DNA from 3 places in the Roseibium salinum genome. Region 3 is predicted to be linked to each of the others. Evidence: riboswitches for the same ligand, from Rfam matches in the RefSeq annotation. Region 3 holds a riboswitch; each other region holds the start of a gene.
What was found. A riboswitch is a leader RNA that binds a small molecule or an ion and turns the genes downstream of it on or off. The one in region 3 is predicted to bind cobalamin.
Positions count from the first base shown of each region.

Region 1: it holds a riboswitch for cobalamin, as region 3 does, so the genes downstream of both, ON753_RS03500 (CbtB domain-containing protein) here and ON753_RS07355 (hypothetical protein) in region 3, are expected to answer to the same signal.
Region 2: it holds a riboswitch for cobalamin, as region 3 does, so the genes downstream of both, cobU (bifunctional adenosylcobinamide kinase/adenosylcobinamide-phosphate guanylyltransferase) here and ON753_RS07355 (hypothetical protein) in region 3, are expected to answer to the same signal.

Region 1 covers NZ_JAPEVI010000002.1:255,643-257,898, forward strand. The annotation lists gene ON753_RS03490 (hypothetical protein) at 1-105, opposite strand, end outside; gene ON753_RS03495 (CbtA family protein) at 193-942, opposite strand; gene ON753_RS03500 (CbtB domain-containing protein) at 893-1,063, opposite strand; cobalamin riboswitch at 1,094-1,317, opposite strand; gene repC (plasmid replication protein RepC) at 1,356-2,256, opposite strand, start outside.
Region 2 covers NZ_JAPEVI010000003.1:1,324,315-1,326,570, reverse strand. The annotation lists tRNA gene ON753_RS10670 (tRNA-Asn) at 314-389, opposite strand; cobalamin riboswitch at 715-926, shown strand; gene cobU (bifunctional adenosylcobinamide kinase/adenosylcobinamide-phosphate guanylyltransferase) at 964-1,515, shown strand; gene cobW (cobalamin biosynthesis protein CobW) at 1,512-2,256, shown strand, end outside.
Region 3 covers NZ_JAPEVI010000003.1:621,546-623,801, reverse strand. The annotation lists gene ON753_RS07365 (ABC transporter ATP-binding protein) at 1-363, opposite strand, end outside; gene ON753_RS07360 (DUF1636 domain-containing protein) at 360-764, opposite strand; gene ON753_RS07355 (hypothetical protein) at 761-1,027, opposite strand; cobalamin riboswitch at 1,135-1,347, opposite strand; gene ON753_RS07350 (S9 family peptidase) at 1,448-2,256, shown strand, end outside.

The DNA.
Region 1 (2,256 bases), on a different contig from region 3:
GTGATCATGTCCGTCAAGGGTAATGCCGTTGCCGGCCGCAACGACAAAACCGATGCCGCCGCCAAAGATCAGTCCGATCGCAAAGAGCGCGAGGGAACGTTCCATAGAAGTACCAAATCTGCAGGTATCAAGAAAAACAGGCGGAACAGGATGCTCCGCCCGCTTGACCGTTCTGTCCCGGTCGTAGCCGTATCAGGCGGGTTGAACCGCTCCGATCCGGCCGCCCTCGCGTTGCCAGAAAAACCCGGCAAAACATCCCAGCAGCATCCAGGCCGCCATGCCGACGCCGAAGGCACGGCTGGCAAAGAGAGCGCCGATCTCGGTCGGCACCGGGCCGCTGAATGCATCCGGCTCAGGTGCCCCGATGACATGCGGCGCCAGCAGCAGCACCGCGGCTGCGCCCCATGCCAGCCAGTTTCTGCCGAAGGCGAGTAACCAGAGGCCTGCGCCGGCCGCCACGACCGTCGCCCACCACCAGATCTGCCGGGCGCCGACATCGGCGGCCGCAACGCCCGGCACTTCGGGTGCCAGCGTAAAGCCCGGTGCGAAGTGGAAGGTCACGAAACCCGCAAGACCCCAGATCAAGCCGTTGCGCGCGGTGATTTTCGCTCCGCGCATTTCCGCAATCGCCATGCCGACCAGCAGGATGAAGGCATATCCGGTGTAGGTGAGCATCGCGAAAACGACGCTGAGGCCGTCACGCATCAGGTCGAAACCACCGACATCCTGGTGAGCGCTGACCGCTGCGGTACCGAAATGAACCAGTTCGCCGGTTTCATAAAGCTCGGCGTGGAGCAGGACCGGCTGCACGAAGTAAAGCTGCAGCAGGGCCGCAATAAGCCCTGCTGCAGCGCCAGCGAACAAGCCGCTGATCAATAAACGGGAAAACATCTCAGTGGCACGGGAATCCGGTCGCGTGACGCACGTCATGCGCTGCGTCATGCAGGCCTTGCGCTTGCACGTGTCCGGTGATCGTGATGATTGCGAAGCCCAGGACGGCCGCAAAAGCAAGCGGCAGAATGCTGGAAAGCGAAAGTGATGCAGTGTTGGTTTGTGTCGTCATATTGTCCTCTTGCCGTCACACCCGACAGCCGGTTTTAAGCAATGCCTGGCAGGTCTCCTGGCTCGCGGGTCTCAGCACATCGCCTGTCCTTCCCTGCAACATCTGCAAGTGGTTTATCCGGCGTGCGCTCTCCGCATACAGTCGCGGGGGCGGCTTCGGCTCCGAGCGCCCTGCTTGGGTCCGCCCTGTCCGAATTCCCTCTTCGTTTCCCGGCACTTTGTACCGATTGGAAAACCAAGCATCGCTATAATGTCCTAATTCCGCACCGAACGAAAGCCCCCACCGGCGGAAATCATCCCGCCGCCAGGCCAAACAGCGATCGTGCCAGGGCGAGTTTGCCCTCAGCGGCACGGTCGCAGCAAGCGCGGAAGTACCCACCCGGCGAGCTGATCCTTTCGGGATCCCGCAGCGCCTTTTCGGCAACGACCGCAAGGATCGCCGCGGCCGCCTGCCGTCCCAGCCGTCCGCATGCCTCGGAATAGGCGCTCTGGCTGAGGCCGATCCCCAGCCTTATCACCTCGGCGGCAGACAGCAGCTCCGCCCAGCTTTTGAGTGACAGACCGAAATCGCTCTGGACGGTCGTACACGCGCTTTCCAGCAGAGATATCGAAACGGCGTCCAGCGCCGCGGACCGGGTGAAATCCGCCTCTCTCTGACCTTTCCGCCCGGTATTGCGGCTGATTTTGCCACACTGCCCCGCCGCTTGCTCCCTTTCAGGAGCTATTTCGGCGCCGTAGGCGTCGTCAGGTTGAGTATTGATTTCATCCGCGTGAGCGGATGTCCGATTATTTAGGCAAGAGTCTTGAGAGTTTGTATTAAATAATTGGGTGACATTCGTGTCATGCTCGCCTGTCGTATATTGATAATTATCCACATTATGGGCCTGTTTCTGGCCTTCGGTCAGCGCCTCGATCAACAGGTCATAAAGATCCTGTAGGAGCACCATCTTCTCCTGGGCTCCTTTTCCGCACGCCATGATGGACATCATCCGGTCGTGGAAGTCGGAGAGGTCCAGATCCGTGGTTGCCTCGATGATATCGATGATGGCCCTGGAGAGCTTCGTCACGGCCCGCCTGGCTTCGCGCTCCGCGTTGAGCTCCGCCTGCCACTCATCGGCAAGCCGCTTGATCTCGCGGTAGCGGACACGTGCCGGCGTGAAATCCAGGCCGTAGGCGTAGGTAATGTCGCCCGTG
Region 2 (2,256 bases), 700 kb from region 3:
TCAATCCATCACACCTGTGGAAATCGTCACGCGCTTTGTTAGTTCTTTTTGTAGTCGTTTTTGTTGAAAGTAGGGCGCGCAGGCAAGTTAAATATTTGTGTCAGTTAGACAAAATTATGCATTGCCCAGTGCGGGCCGATCGCGCGAAGAATTGGGAAATTCGAACTTGATGGAGGACGAGCCGCATGGCAAGTGCTCGAACCTGCCAAGCGCCGGGCGGGACAAGGCATGGGTCGTGCGAATCCACAGGAAGGCCATGGGGATCGGACCAGAAGAATACAGCCATTTCAAAGGAAGAATGAGAGGGTGGTGATGGCTCCCCAGGCCGGACTCGAACCAGCGACCCAGCGATTAACAGTCGCTTGCTCTACCAACTGAGCTACTGGGGATCACCACGCTCGGGGCCAGCAAGGAGCCGCCCCGTCGATGGAGATGCGTATATCAAAGGCTTGATCTGTTTGCCAAGCCCCCGGCTGCGTTTTTTTCGCCGCCCCGATATCTTTTTGGCCAGCGTGTGGAAAACCGTATATTTTTCATGACTGTCGCCCGGTCGGTCGCGTTGGAAAACGGCACGTTCCAAACGTCTGCTTGCACCCGATGACCGACAGATTTCGGGTGTCTACAGAAAAAGCTGACACATGCATCCTTCAAATCCGGAAGACCCGGCCGATCCGGGCGTTTGCCGGCACCCGCTTGTATCGGCTCAGATATACGGTTAGGAAGAAAACCGACGGTTCCGGAAAAGGCCTCGGCCAATTCCGGATGAAACGGGAATCCGGTCGCGGCCAGTTGGCCAAATCCGGAGCTGCCCCCGCAACTGTGAGCGGTGAGCGTCTGCACGAAAACCACTGGCCGGACGGGCCGGGAAGGGGTGCAGGACGCGTCGAGCCGCAAGCCAGGAGACCGGCCGTCAAGGAAGCAACCCCTTAGCACGCTGTCGGGTGGACGGCCGGGAGAATTCAGGTGACGGAAACACAAGGCCCTCGTGCCACACTGGTCTTAGGCGGTGCCCGGTCGGGAAAAAGCCGGTTCGCGGAAACCCTGGCGGAAAAATCCGGCCTGCAGAAGGTCTATGTCGCAACGGGCGCCGCCCTGGACGCGGAGATGGCCGACCGGATTGCGGCCCACCGGCACCAGCGCGGTGCCGCCTGGCACACGATCGAGGAACAGTTCGACCTGAAAGGCGTCCTGTTGCGCGAATCCCGGCCCGACAGGGTTGTGCTGGTGGATTGCCTGACGCTGTGGCTGTCCAATCTGACCTTTTCCGAAAAGGATGTCGGTGCGCAGACGGCGCAACTGTGCCAGGTACTGCCGCGCCTTGAGGGCACCTGCATTTTCGTTTCCAATGAGATCGGTATGGGGATCGTGCCGGAGAACGGTCTTTCCAGGTCGTTCCGCGATGCTCAGGGACGGCTTAATCAGAGTATGGCACAGGCGTGCAGCCAGGTGGTCTTTGTCGCCGCCGGCCTGCCTTTGCTCATGAAACCCAACACACAAGCGGAAATTTCAATATGACCACTTCCACCTTGCAGCCCGGCCAGAAGATACCGGCAACCATCGTCACGGGGTTTCTGGGTGCGGGCAAAACGACCCTGATCCGCAATCTCTTGCAGAATGCCGGCGGCAAGCGCATCGCCCTGATCGTCAACGAGTTCGGCGATATGGGATTTGACGGCTCGCTGGTGAACGGCTGCGCCGACCCGGGCTGCTCTGCGGAAGAAGTCGTTGAACTTACCAACGGCTGCATCTGCTGCACGGTGGCCGACGATTTCCTGCCGACGATGGAAATGCTGCTGGCACGCGACAACCCGCCCGAGCACATCGTCATCGAGACATCCGGCCTGGCCTTGCCGCAGCCCCTGGTGCGCGCATTCTCATGGCCCACAGTCAGGCAGAAGGTGACGGTCGACGGCGTGGTGACGGTGCTGGATGCGGCCGCTCTGGCGGAAGGCCGGATCGCGCTCGACGAGGAGGCACTGGCAGCTCAGCGTGCCGCCGATGACGCCCTGGACCATGACAGCCCGGTGGAGGAACTCTTCCACGACCAGCTGCGCTGCGCCGACCTCGTGGTTCTGAACAAGGCGGACCTGGTCTCCGAAGAGGCTTTGAAAGCCGTTCGGGAAAAGATTGCCGCGGACATCCGTCCCGCGGTTCACATCGTCTCCGCCGAAAAGGGAACGCTGCCGATCGAAGTGCTGCTCGGCCGCGGCAGCGCAGCCGAAGACGACATGTCCGACCGGCACGAGCATCATCATC
Region 3 (2,256 bases):
CTCCGCGTCCCGCCTGCCGCCGCTTGCCGGTCCTGCGGCATGCGGGCGGCGGCCCAGAGCGACGATTTCCCGGACGCTCAGCGAAAAGTCGGTCGGCTGCTCCTGCAGAACAGCGGCGATCTTCCGGGCCGCGGCGCGCGCGGACATGCGCCAGATATCCTCGCCGTCCAGCAGGATAGATCCCGTGCCGGGCTTCAGATAGCGATAGAGCAACCGCAGAAGCGTCGATTTGCCGGCGCCATTGGCACCGGCAATGCCGAGGATCCGGCCTGCGGCAAGGTCGAAGCTGACGGGTTGCAGAATGGATTTCCCCTGCCCTGTCTTCCAGCTTGCATTGCGAACGGCGAGCTCGGAGCCGCTCACGACAACACCGTCTCGTCCGCGCCGGTGACGATCATTGCCGCGGGGATGCGCGCAAGGGTGCTGCCGCGCAGCTTTCCGGGCCGCTGCCCGGATACGCACCAGCCGTCTTCCTGCTCGCGGTAGAGCTGCGCAAAGGCCACGAGATCGTCGATATCCGTTTCCGGATCGATATCGCCGAACAGATAGGTTGCCTTGGCGCTCGCCTTGAAGGCAATCGTGCAGGGCCGCGAACATCCGGCCATGCAGGCGGTGCCGGAAACCTCGAAGTCGTCGCCGGTCACCGGCGCCGCCCGTCTCAGGGCCTGCTGCAGCTTGCAGATCAGCTCGAAGCCGGGACGGCAATCGCCCCCCTTGTAGCGGCACGAAGTGCAGATGAAAATCCTGTGCGGCTCACTGCTCATCGCTCGCCTCCCTCGAGGCGTGCACTTTTGGCTGCCGGCCGCCTTCCCGGCGGTAAATCGCCCCTGCTGCCCTGCAATGCCGTTTCCTTTCGCGCCTCTTCATCCGTGATTTGTAATGTTATTACATTACCTATAACGCTGCTTTCAAGAGCAAATCCGCGCTTGCCCGGCGCCAGGGCTCTGGCCGCGCGGTCGCCAAGGCAGCTCGCCTCGGCCAGGAGGAAGGAAATTTCAAAGGTGTTTTTCTGTGCAGTCCGGTTCATATCGCCCTCCGCGATTGCGCGGGGCGTCAAAGAACCGAATGCCACATTCTGCCGATCGGGGCTGAATCGCCATGTCACTCGCTCCTCCGGGACACCCCGCCCGGGTTGAAGTTAAGGGTGAAATGGCAGGTCTCCTGACTTGCGGGTCGCAGCTTGCCTGATCCTTCCCGGGGTTTCCCCAGTGGCGCTTTCAGGTTCGCTCACCGCTCACAGTTGCGGGGGCAGTCACGGATTTGGTGCCTTCTGGCTACGCCGCACCGTGTTCCCTTTTAATCCCGATCCGGAGTGCGGAATCGGAAACCATGGCTTCCTGAGTGCGGGATTTTTTGCCGCGTGTCAACAAGGCGGCGGCGCAACCTTATGCGCGGGTGTCACTCTGTCCTCTTGCCATCTTCTCCCAAAAATCCTACCTCCGGGTCCATGAAACAGCATGCCTTTCCCCCGCGCGCCGAAGCGCGCCCGACCACCCATGAGACCCACGGCATTTCGCGCCAGGATGACTACGGATGGCTCCGTGCCGAGAACTGGCAGGAGGTCATGCGCGACCCGTCCGTGCTCGATGCCGACATCCGCGCCTATCTGGAGGCAGAAAACGCCTATCAGCAGGCGCAGATGGCACCGACGAAGGAGTTGCAGGAGCAGCTCTTTGCCGAGATGCGCGGCCGCATCAAGGAGGATGACAGCTCCGTTCCCTCCCCCGACGGCCCCTATGCCTACGGATTGAAATACGAGACCGGCGGTCAGCAGCCGATCTTCTTCCGCACGCCGCGCCACGGCGGCGAGGAAACGGTGCTTCTTCACGGCGACAGGGAGGCCGAGGGCAAGGCCTATTTCAGGCTCGGCGGCGCCGGTCACTCTCCGGACCACAAGCTGCTTGCCTGGGCCTTCGACGATAAGGGCTCGGAGTATTACGCGCTGCAGATCCGCGACACCTCCACCGGCAAGGACTTCGACTACCGGATCGAGGACACGGGCGGCGGCGGCGTGTTTTCCGCCGACAACAAGTATCTCTTCTACGTCCGCCTCGACGCCAATCACCGGCCCTCGAAGCTGTTCCGCCACGAAATCGGCACTGACCCGGCCAAGGATGTGCTGGTTTACGAAGAAAGCGATGCCGGGTTCTTCATGGGCGTCGGCAAGACCCAGTCGGGCGAGACCATCGTCATCGACATTCACGACCACGAAACATCGGAAGTCCGGATGATCCCCGCGGACCAGCCGACTGCCGA